One region of the Phyllobacterium sp. 01N428 genome, then DNA from elsewhere that is predicted to be linked to it. Evidence: predicted binding sites of a transcription regulator. Region 1 holds the regulator's gene; each other region holds the start of a gene.
What was found. Region 1 encodes PhoB, which activates phosphate uptake and scavenging genes when phosphate is short. Its sites were predicted from a motif close to TGTCATNNANCTGTCAT; they were not measured.

Region 1 (2,942 bases):
ATGAACCTTATGACGGAACGAAATCTCGAAAAGGCGGTAAACGACAAGATGAGCGCCCAGCCCAACGCAATCAAAATGCAAGGCAAGGATGTCACCGTTCACTATGGCGACAAACAGGCCTTGTTCGGTGTCAGCCTCGACGTGCCGGAAAAGATGGTCACGGCGCTGATCGGCCCTTCAGGCTGCGGCAAGTCGACGTTCCTGCGCAGTCTCAATCGCATGAACGACACCATTGAAGGCTGCAAGATCGGCGGCAAGATCACGCTCGATGACGAGGATATCTACAATCCTAAGATCGACGTCGTCGAGCTGCGCGCCCGCGTGGGCATGGTGTTCCAGAAGCCCAACCCTTTTCCGAAGTCCATCTTCGAGAACGTCGCCTATGGTCCGCGCATTCACGGGCTCGCCAAGGGTCGCCACGAACTTGATGAAATCGTTGAGAAAAGCCTGCGCCGCGCCAGCCTTTTCGACGAGGTGAAGGATCGCCTGCATGAAGCTGGTACCGGTCTTTCCGGCGGCCAGCAGCAGCGGCTGTGCATTGCCCGCGCCATCGCCGTCAGTCCGGAAGTGATCCTCATGGACGAGCCGTGTTCGGCGCTTGATCCGATCGCCACCGCAAAGGTGGAGGAATTGATCGACGAATTGCGCGAAAACTACACCATCGTCATCGTCACCCACTCGATGCAACAGGCAGCGCGCGTTTCGCAGCGCACGGCCATGTTCCATCTCGGCAATCTTGTCGAGGTCGGCGATACGGAAATGATGTTCACAAGCCCCACCGAGAAGCGCACCCAGGACTATATCACCGGACGCTTCGGCTGACGCAGGAACGAGGACAAAGCACATGACCGAGTTGCAGCACACTGTGCGCTCTTACGATGACGAACTGAAGTTCCTGACGCACAAGATCGCCGAGATGGGCGGTCATGCCGAACGCATGGTCGAACAGGCGGTCGCCGCCATGGTCAATTCCGACAATGCGCTGGCGCAGCGCGTTATCTCGGACGATCTGATCCTCGACGCCGGTCAGCGCGAGATCGATGAAAAGGCCATCACCATCATCGGCAAGCGCCAGCCGATGGCGATCGACCTGCGTGAAGTCATCGGGACGATCCGTATTTCCTCCGATCTCGAGCGCATCGGCGATCTCGGCAAGAACATTGCCAAGCGCGTCGTTGCCGTGACCGATACCCGCCAGACGCTCTCGGTCTACCGGGGCTTGCAGACAATTGCCGAACTTGCCTTGACCCAGCTCAAGGACGTGCTCGACGCCTATGCGACGCGCTCGGTACAGCAGGTGAACATTGTGCGCGAACGCGACGACGAAATTGACGCGCTCTATACGTCGCTGTTCCGCGAATTGCTGACCTACATGATGGAAGATCCACGCAACATTTCAGCCTGCACGCATCTTTTGTTCTGCGCCAAGAATATCGAGCGCATCGGCGACCACGCCACCAATATTGCCGAGACGGTCTATTACATTGTTACCGGTTCGCAACTGCCGGCGGAACGTCCCAAGGAAGACCAGACGCATACTATTATTGTGGATGAAACGACCGAGTCCTAATTTAACTGAAGGCTTGATATGGCAATAGCTCCCAAAATCACCGTTGTGGAGGACGAGGAAGCCCTGAGCGTCCTCCTCCGTTACAATCTTGAAGCTGAAGGCTATGTTGTCGAGACGATCGCACGTGGCGACGAAGCGGAAATTGCGCTGCGCGAGAACGTTCCGGATCTTCTGATCCTCGACTGGATGCTGCCCGGCCTGTCGGGCATCGAACTCTGCCGCCGCCTGCGGGCGCGGCGCGAGACCGAAATCCTGCCAATCATCATGCTCACCGCCCGCGGCGAGGAGAGCGAACGCGTTCGCGGCCTTTCGACCGGTGCCGACGACTACATGGTCAAGCCCTTTTCGACGCCTGAACTATTGGCGCGCATCAAGTCCATGCTCCGCCGCGTCAATCCGAGCCTGCTTTCGCACGTGCTGAGCTTCGGCGATCTCAAGCTCGACCGCGAACAGCACCGCGTTTTCCGCAAGGAGCGCGAACTCAAACTTGGCCCGACGGAGTTCCGGCTGCTCGAATTCCTCATGCAATCACCCGGACGGGTCTTTTCGCGCGGCCAGCTGCTCGACAATGTCTGGGGTGCGGACATCTATGTCGATGATCGCACCGTTGACGTCCACGTCGGTCGCCTGCGCAAGGCGATCAATATCGGACGTTCGATAGATCCGATTCGCACGGTACGTGGCGCCGGCTATTCGTTCGGCTGATCCCTAATTATTCCGGTTCTGATAAGGGCGTCGCATCAGCGCTAGATGGCTGATGCGGCGCCTTTTGGTATTTTGTAGTCCGCCGACAATGCCTTGCTCAAAGTCTCCACAGTCTGGCTTGAAATTCACGCAAATATAGGGTAGGGGGCTATATTATGTCTCATACCACCAAGGAAAAATCAAAACTGATCGCAAGGATCCGTCGTCTCAAGGGGCAGATGGAGGCCGTCGAGCGGGCGCTCGAAGCGGAAATGCCGTGCGGCGACATTCTAAACCTGGTGGCGTCGGTGCGCGGCGCCGTAAACGGCCTGATGGGTGAACTCATCGAGGATCATATTCGCATGCACGTCGTCGATCCTGGAACCGAGACGGACAGCGAACGCGCCAAGGGCGCCGCGGATCTCATCGACGTTGTAAGGATGTACCTGAAATGAGCCACGATCACTCGATCCATTTGCCTCAAGGCACGCATGCTCATGTGTTTCTGGGTGACGATCACGAGCGCAACGAACGACGCACCTGGTTTGTGATCGCGCTGACCGCGACGATGATGGTTGCGGAGATCGTGGCGGGAACGGTTTTCGGTTCGATGGCGCTTGTCGCCGATGGCTGGCATATGTCGACACATGCTGCCGCGATGCTGATTGCGGCATTGGCCTATCTCTAT
Region 2 (2,942 bases), on a different contig from region 1:
CGTGTCATTCTCGATCAAGGCCGGCGAGTGCGCCGTTCTTGGCGGCCCTTCCGGTGCCGGAAAGAGCTCGATCCTGAAAATGATCTACGGAAATTATGCCGTGGATCAGGGCCAGATCATCGTTCCCTACCGCGACCGCCTTGTTGACATTGCCTCGGCCGATCCGCGAACCATGCTTGGTATCCGCCGCGAAATGGTCGGCTATGTCAGCCAGTTCCTGCGTACCGTGCCACGCGTTTCGGCGCTTGACGTTGTCGCCGAGCCGCTCGTCGCCCGCGGCGTCGATCGCGGCGAAGCCCGCGACAAGGCGGCGGTGCTGCTCTCGGGACTCAACCTCCCCGAACGGCTGTGGGCATTGCCGCCCGCCACCTTCTCCGGCGGCGAGCAGCAACGCGTCAACATTGCGCGCGGCTTCATTACCGATCATCCGGTCCTGCTGCTCGACGAGCCGACAGCATCGCTCGACGCCAGGAACCGCAGCGTCGTTGTGTCTATGATCGAGGCCAAGAAGGTCGCGGGCGTCGCGATGCTCGGCATCTTTCACGACGAGGACGTGCGAGAAGCCGTTGCCGACCGGATCATCGATGTCACGGCGTTTTCGACCGCAGGCGGAGTTGCGGCATGACGAAACTCTCGGAAACGCCACTGATCCATCCGACGGCGAGCGTCGAAGGCTGCGCGTTCGGCCGTTATACGGAAGTTGCAGAGCGCTGCCGCCTCAGTGAATCGAGCTTCGGCGACTATTCCTACATCATGCAGGACGGATCTGCCTGGTGCGCCAAGGTCGGCAAATTCGCCAACATAGCTTCGAACGTTCGCCTTAACGCGCCCAACCATCCGACCTGGCGGCCGACGCTGCACCATTTCACCTATCGTTCGGGCGACTATTGGGACGACGGCACGGTTGACGAGCAATTTTTCGACTGGCGGCGCACCAATACCGTCACGATCGGCCATGATGTCTGGATCGGCCATGGCGCGACGGTGCTGCCGGGCGTCACTGTCGGCGACGGCGCAGTAATCGGGGCAGGGGCGGTGGTCACGAAGAACGTCGATCCCTACACGATCGTTGGGGGCGTTCCGGCGCACAAAATTCGTGATCGCTTCGACCGAAAAACGGCTGAACAACTGCAGGTCGTGGCCTGGTGGGATTGGGACCACGCTAAGTTGCGCTCTGCGCTCGATGATTTTCGCTCGCTCTCCATCGAGGCGTTCCTTGAGAAACACGCGGTCTAAATCGAAGGAGCGATAGGGTTAACGGACTGACATCAAGTTGTCATTCGGCTGCAACAAAAACGACATCGCACGTTCACATCCGTGTCCTAGGACAGTGCAGCGCCAATAGGGACCTGCTTATGCTGAAGATTGAAAACGTGACGCGCCGGTTTGGCAAGTTTACTGCCATCGACGATGTCAGCCTGGAGATTCCCCAGGGTCAGATGGTAGGCATTATCGGCCGTTCCGGTGCCGGCAAGTCGACGTTGCTTCGCATGATCAACCGTCTCGTCGATCCCTCGGAAGGTGCGATACTCTTTGAAGGCACGAATGTGGCGCAGTTGAAGGGCGCCGCCTTGCGCAACTGGCAGCGCGATTGCGCCATGATCTTCCAGCAGTTCAATCTGGTGCCGCGCCTCGACGTTCTGACCAATGTACTGCTCGGTCGCCTCAATCATCGCTCGACGATCAAGAGCCTGCTCGGCATGTTTTCGCGCGAGGAGCGTGCGATGGCGATTGCGGCGCTGGAGCGTCTCGACATCGCGAAGACCGCCCTGCAGCGGGCGGGAACGCTCTCCGGGGGCCAGCAGCAGCGCGTCGCGATAGCCCGCGCTCTAATGCAGAACCCCAAGGTTGTTCTTGCCGACGAGCCGATCGCTTCGCTCGACCCGCGCAATGCCCAGGTGGTGATGGAGTCGCTGCGCGACATCAATGAGCGCGAGGGCCTGACGGTCATCACCAATCTGCACACGCTCGATACCGCCCGCCATTTCTGCCAGCGCATCATCGGCATGCAGGGCGGCAAGGTCGTCTTTGACGGCGGACCCGACGATCTCACCGAACTTGCCGCGCGCCGCATCTACGGTGCAGACGGCATGAAGGACGCCTTTTCGGAGGCAATCACTTCCACAAGTATCAGCCGCGGCACACCCAAGCCGATTTCAGAGCTGGAGGCCGTTCTGGCCGCGCGTTGAGCGCACCGAGATCGGCTCGCCCACGATACGGGCCACTAATGAAACTGATCGCAAACTCATATCGACGTTTGACAGGAGAGAACTATGTTCAAGAAAGCCCTTCTTAGTGCAATCGCAATCGGCGCCATGCTGGCCGGTTCGATGGCACGTGCCGAAAACCTCGAAACATTCCGCATCGGTCTGATCGGCGGCGAAAACGAAGCCGACCGCCTGCGCAACTACCAGTGCGTGGTCGATCAGCTGCCCAAGGTCCTCGGTGTCAAGGAAGTCAAGCTCTTCCCGGCAACCGACTATGACGGCGTCATTCAGGGTCTCCTTGGCGGCACGCTCGATGCTGCTGAACTCGGTGCATCCGGATATGCCAAGATCTATCTGACCAATCCGAAGGCAGTCGAACCGATCCTGACCGACGTCCAGACCGACGGTTCGACCGGCTATTATTCGATCATGATTGCCCGCAAGGACAGTGGCATCAAGACTCTTGCCGACATGAAGGGCAAGAAGCTCGGCTTTGCCGATCCGGATTCCACCTCTGGCTACCTCATCCCCGTTACCTCGCTGCCGAAGGACATCAACGCTTCGGTCAAGGATTACTTCGGTGAAACCGGCTTCGGCGGCGGTCATGAAAACCTCGTTCTCGCCGTCAAGGACGGCAAGTTCGACGCCGGCACGACCTTTGGCTCGGGCGTCGGCAAGTTCGAAGAGGGATATTCTTCCGGCAATCTGCGCAAGATGGTCGACAAGGGCCTGATC
Region 3 (2,942 bases), on a different contig from region 1:
CGACCGCCCTGCTGCCGACGCTGATTACCGACACGCCTGAAATCACCGCGGCGGCGCTGAATGCCGGCAAGGCTGCCGCGCTCGACAAGGTGACGGGCTTCATCGGACTTCATATCGAAGGGCCCCACCTTTCGGTATCCCACAAAGGGACGCACGACCCGAAGCTCATCCGGCCCATGGAGGATGCCGATCTTGTCGCGCTTATCGAGGCGGCACAACAATTGCCTGTGCTCCTGACCACGGTGGCGCCTGAGACGGTTCCCGCCGACAAGATCAAGGCTTTGACCGATGCCGGCGTCATTGTCAGCCTCGGTCATAGTGGCGCGTCCTACGAAGTCGCCCTCGCCGCAACGGAAGCCGGCGCGACCATGGCGACACATCTGTTCAACGCCATGAGCCAGCTTGGCCATCGCAGCCCCGGGGTCGTTGGTGCTGTGCTGCAGTCGGGCGAGCTTTCCGCCGGTCTTATCGCCGATGGGTTCCACGTCGACAAGGCATCGATGGCAATTGCCATCAGAGCCAAGCAAGGGCCGTCGCGCATTTTCCTCGTCACCGACGCCATGTCGACCATCGGCACCGACATCACCTCGTTCACGCTGAACGGGCGCCGGATAACCCGCGCCGGCGGACGCCTGACACTCGACGACGGAACGCTTGCGGGCGCCGACCTCGACATGATTTCAGCGGTGCGTTTCGTGCACAACGAGCTTGGTCTACCACTGGAAGAAGCCTTGCGGATGGCCTCGCTCTATCCGGCGGAGAGCCTGCGCATCGACCACCATTACGGTCGCCTTCTGCCCGGTTACGTCGCCAACATCGTGCATCTTGACGATCGGCTCGACGTCAATCAGGTATGGATCGACGGCGATCTGCATTACGCGCGTTGACGCGGCTCGCCGATTGGTCATACTTGAATTCTTCACGAGACATTGGAGATGGATATGGCCAAGGACGCGTTGATCGTCGTTGATGTTCAGAATGATTTTTGCCCGGGCGGCGCCCTCGCCGTTGAAGGTGGCCACGAGATCATTCCGATCATCAACAAGCTGATCATGCGCTTCGACCATGTCATCCTGACACAGGACTGGCATCCCGGCGGTCACTCGAGTTTCGCTTCTACCCATCCCGGTAAGGCACCTTTCGAGACTATTCCGATGTTCTACGGCAATCAGACGCTGTGGCCCGATCACTGCATCCAGGGCAGCGTCGGGGCCGAATTTCATGCCGAGCTGGAATGGACCAAGGCCGAACTCGTCATCCGCAAGGGTTTCCGCCATCACATCGACAGCTACTCGGCCTTTTACGAGAACGACCGCCAGACCCCAACTGGCCTCGCCGGCTATTTGCGTGACCGGGGGATTACCAATGTGACCTTTGCCGGACTTGCCACGGATTACTGCGTGGCCTATTCCGCGCTCGACGCCGTGGAGCACGGCTTTGCCGCCGATGTTCTTCTCGATGCCTGCCGCGGCATCAATCTCGGCGGTTCGCTGGCCGCCATGGTCGGCGAAATGCGCAAGGCCGGCGTCACCCTCGTCTGACCATAGCCGGCAAATAAATCATCGGCAGGTGCGCCGCGATCCCGGAACCGCCCCGCAGCCTCGGCCGTCGCCGGCGAATGAACAGCTGCGCATTTTTTCCACAGGCGGAACCGGACAAGGCACATTACTGTTGTCTGTTTGTCACATAATAGAGATACTGGCATCAAGCGCACTATAGATGACGCCTTCATCCATGGGAGATTGATATGACCTATCGTATTACCTCGTTGAGCCTTGCATTTGGCCTTGTCCTTGCCTCCTCCACCGCATCCTTCGCCGTCACCGAAATCAGCTGGTGGCATGCAATGACCGGCGCCAACAATGAAGTTGTCGAGACGCTGGCTAAGGAATTCAACGCGAGCCAGGGCGACTACAAGGTTGTTCCGGTTTTCAAGGGAACCTACCCGGAAGCATTGAATGCCGGCATCGCCGCATTCCGGGCCAAGCAGGCCCCGGACATTCTTCAAGTATTTGACGCCGGTACTGGCGTGATGATGGGCGCGGAAGGCGCGGTCAAGCCGGTTGCTGACATTCTTTCCATGGGCGGCTCGAAGTTCGACAAGAGCCTCTATCTGCCGGGCATCGTCGCCTATTATTCCAAGCCTGACGGCACCATGCTGTCCTTCCCCTACAACAGCTCCTCACCGATCCTGTACTACAACAAGGACGCCTTCAAGAAGGCTGGCCTCGATGAGAACAATCCGCCAAAAACCTGGACGGAAGTGTGGGACGCCGCCAAGAAGATCAAGTCCAGCGGTGCAGCGTCTTGCGGCTTCACCTCGACCTGGCTCACCTGGATCCAGACCGAAAATTACGCGGCCTGGAACAATCTGCCGTGGGGCACCAACGAGAACGGCATCGCTGCCACCGATGTCGAGTTGAAGATCAACGCGCCGACCTTCGTCAAGCACTTCCAGGAGATCGCCGACCTCGCCAAGGATGGCACCTTCCGTTACGGCGGTCGTACCTCCGAAGCAAAACAGCTGTTCACCTCAGGCGAATGCGCCATCTTCACTGAATCGTCAGGCGGCCTTGGCGACGTGGTAAAGTCGGGCCTCAATTTCGGCACCGGCCAGCTTCCCTACGAGGCAGGTGCGCAAGGAGCGCCGCAGAACACGATTCCGGGGGGCGCCTCGCTTTGGGTCTTCGCCGGCAAGTCGGACGAGCAGTACAAGGGTGTAGCCGCCTTCTTTAATTTCCTGTCGAAGACCGATATCCAGGCTCGCCTGCATCAGGTCTCGGGTTATCTGCCGGTGACGATGGCGGCCTATGAGGCAACCAAGAAATCCGGTTTCTACGACAAGAACCCGGCGCGCGAGATCCCGATCAAGCAGATGCTGGGCAAGGCTCCTACGGAAAATTCCAAGGGCGTGCGCCTCGTCAACCTGCCGCAGGTACGCG
Region 4 (2,942 bases), on a different contig from region 1:
TGAGCCGATCATCGGGATCGATCTTACCCATCGCCAGCGCGCCAAGCGCGGCTTCGTTGAGATCGTCGGAAAGGACGCCGGCGCCCGAGACGCCAATCACATCCTTCGGACCTGGGACTGGATAGCCGGCCACGGGCACGCCACAGGCGATCGCTTCGAGCAGCACGAGCCCGAACGTGTCAGTGCGGCTCGGAAAGACGAACACGTCAGAACCCGCGTAATAGCGCGCCAGTTCCTCACCCTCCTTCTTGCCGGCAAAAACCGTATCCGGATACTTGCGTTTTAGCTCCGGCAAACTCGGCCCGTCACCGACGACGAGCTTCGTCCCTGGCAGATCGAGCGCCAGGAAGGCTTCGAGGTTCTTCTCCGGCGCGACCCGCCCGACACACAGGAAGATCGGCCGGTTAAGTTTGAGATCGACCTCCGGTTGGGGGCGGAAGAGCTTGCGATCGACGCCGCGGGTCCACACCTTCAGCGTCTTGAAACCGCGCGCGGAAAGTTCGTCGTTGATCGATTGCGTCGGCACGAGGCACGTTTCGGCGGCATTGTGAAAGCGGCGCAGGAAGGCATAGGTCCAGGCCAGCGGCACCGGCAGGCGCTCGCGCAGATATTCGGGAAAGCGCGTGTGGAAGCTGGTCGTGAACCGCCAATTATTCCTGAGGCAGGCACGTCGCGCCATGATGCCCAGTGGACCTTCCGTCGCGATATGGACGAAAGCCGGCTGCAGCGCCTCGATGCGCGCTTTCACGGCATGCGGCAGCGTCAGCGCCAGGCGAATTTCCGGGTAGGTCGGGCACGGAGCCGAACGGTAGTCGGCCGGCGAGATGATCGTGACCTCGAAGCCGCGCGCCTCCATTTGCTCGCGCAACTTCGTCAGGGTACGTACGACCCCATTGACCTGGGGATGCCAGGCGTCCGAAACGATAACGAGCCGTTTGGGCTGCGCGCTTGGCTCAGGCCGCATTCGCCGCCTTCGGGCGCTTGTCATCGAGGCGGATGACCGGAGCAAATCCGGCCTGTTCACCGATCAGGTGCGTCCACGACAGGAGTTCCATGCGGCCGTCAAAATGCTCGACGATGGCCGTGCAGCTCTCCACCCAGTCGCCGGTATTGATATATTCGATACCGTCGATCTGCTCGATGGTTGCGTGGTGAATGTGCCCGCAGATGACACCGTCAGCGCCGATGCGGCGCGCTTCATCGGAAACGACGGTCTGGAACGAGCCGATGAAATTGACCGCCTTCTTGACCCGGAATTTCGCCCAGGCCGAGAACGACCAGTAGCGCAGGCCGAGCATGCGCCGCACCTTGTTCATGATGGTGTTGATCGCGAGGGCCGCGTCATAGGCCCAGTCGCCGAGATAGGCGATGTGGCGGGCGTTGCGCACCACTACATCGAACTGGTCGCCATGAATGACGAGGAACTTTCGTCCATCCGCGGTCTCGTGCATCGTCCGGTCCATAACCTCGATGCCACCGAAATGGGTGCCCTGGAAATCGCGCAGGAACTCGTCATGGTTGCCGGCGATATAGAGGATGCGCGCGCCCTTGCGGCTCTTGCGCAGCAGCTTCTGCACGATATCATTGTGCTCCTGCGGCCAGTGCCAGCTGCGGCGGAGGCGCCAGCCGTCGACGATATCACCGACGAGATAGATCGTATCGGCATCGTGATACTTCAGGAAATCCAGAAGAAAACTGGCTTTCGCACCTTTCGAACCGAGATGGACATCGGAAAGAAAAAGAGTGCGGAATTTGCGGGCCTCGTTCTCGACCATGATGCTGATCTCCGTTCAGCGCTGACGCGGGGCGTCCGGTTGCGCTGACACAAACCCGATTCATGTCACAATCATATGACGGTGCGGAAAACTGCATGTTTTCGGATGATAAACACTTGTAACAAAATGGACTTCATTTATGCGTCTGGATGTTATTCAAGCATGCTAGAAATGCCTGAACTGATGATTTGTGAACGCGCCGCACCAATTTCCGGAAGGACCCGCTCCATGGCCAACGACAAAACGCCCAGCAGCTCTGACCTCGATGAAAGCGCGCTGTTCTACCACCGCTTTCCTCAGCCGGGTAAGCTGGAAATCCAGGCCACCAAGACGCTCGGCAACCAGCGCGATCTCGCGCTCGCCTATTCCCCCGGTGTTGCCGCCCCGTGCCTTGCCATTCACGAAGACCCGGCGACCGCCGCTGACTATACAAGCCGCGCCAACCTCGTCGCCGTGGTTTCCAACGGAACTGCGGTGCTTGGCCTTGGCAATATCGGCCCCCTCGCCTCCAAGCCGGTCATGGAAGGCAAGGCGGTGCTATTCAAGAAGTTCGCCAATATCGACGTCTTCGACATCGAGATCGACGCCAAGGAAATCACGCGCATTGTCGACGTCGTCTCCGCGCTCGAACCGACCTTCGGCGGCATCAATCTCGAAGACATCAAGGCGCCGGAATGTTTCGAGGTCGAGGAACAGCTGCGCGCCAAGATGAACATCCCTGTCTTCCATGACGACCAGCACGGCACCGCCATCATCGTCGCCGCTGCAATCCTCAACGGCATGGAGCTTGCCGGCAAGGACCTTTCCAAGATCAAGATCGTTGCCTCGGGAGCCGGCGCTGCCGCCCTCGCCTGCCTCAATCTTCTCGTCAAGCTTGGTGCGGACCGCAACAACATTTGGGTCTGCGACATTGACGGCGTTGTTTACGAGGGCCGCAATACGCTGATGGACCGCTGGAAATCGGTCTATGTGCAAAAGACCGATGCGCGCGTCCTAGCCGATGTCATCGGCGGGGCCGACGTCTTCCTCGGCCTTTCTGCCGCCGGCGTGCTCAAGCCAGAGCTCCTCAAGCAGATGGCGCCGAACCCGCTGATCATGGCGCTCGCCAATCCGACACCGGAGATCATGCCGGAGGAAGCCCGCGCCGCGCGCGCCGACGCGATGATC

Region 2: the regulator PhoB is predicted to act here: its motif matches at 1,264-1,280, upstream of phnC (phosphonate ABC transporter ATP-binding protein).
Region 3: the regulator PhoB is predicted to act here: its motif matches at 1,670-1,686, upstream of ugpB (sn-glycerol-3-phosphate ABC transporter substrate-binding protein UgpB).
Region 4: the regulator PhoB is predicted to act here: its motif matches at 1,840-1,856, upstream of AC1DNI_RS08100 (UDP-2,3-diacylglucosamine diphosphatase).

The regions. Positions count from the first base shown of each region.
Region 1 is NZ_JBFTRH010000007.1:187,647-190,588, reverse strand. It holds gene pstB (phosphate ABC transporter ATP-binding protein PstB) at 49-822, shown strand; gene phoU (phosphate signaling complex protein PhoU) at 845-1,570, shown strand; gene phoB (phosphate regulon transcriptional regulator PhoB) at 1,589-2,275, shown strand; gene AC1DNI_RS17870 (metal/formaldehyde-sensitive transcriptional repressor) at 2,431-2,709, shown strand; gene dmeF (CDF family Co(II)/Ni(II) efflux transporter DmeF) at 2,706-2,942, shown strand, end outside.
Region 2 is NZ_JBFTRH010000002.1:69,371-72,312, reverse strand. It holds gene phnL (phosphonate C-P lyase system protein PhnL) at 1-625, shown strand, start outside; gene AC1DNI_RS08380 (DapH/DapD/GlmU-related protein) at 622-1,236, shown strand; gene phnC (phosphonate ABC transporter ATP-binding protein) at 1,356-2,189, shown strand; gene phnD (phosphonate ABC transporter substrate-binding protein) at 2,274-2,942, shown strand, end outside.
Region 3 is NZ_JBFTRH010000002.1:309,966-312,907, forward strand. It holds gene nagA (N-acetylglucosamine-6-phosphate deacetylase) at 1-887, shown strand, start outside; gene pncA (bifunctional nicotinamidase/pyrazinamidase) at 942-1,541, shown strand; gene ugpB (sn-glycerol-3-phosphate ABC transporter substrate-binding protein UgpB) at 1,748-2,942, shown strand, end outside.
Region 4 is NZ_JBFTRH010000002.1:14,186-17,127, forward strand. It holds gene AC1DNI_RS08095 (glycosyltransferase family 4 protein) at 1-964, opposite strand, end outside; gene AC1DNI_RS08100 (UDP-2,3-diacylglucosamine diphosphatase) at 954-1,775, opposite strand; gene AC1DNI_RS08105 (NADP-dependent malic enzyme) at 2,004-2,942, shown strand, end outside.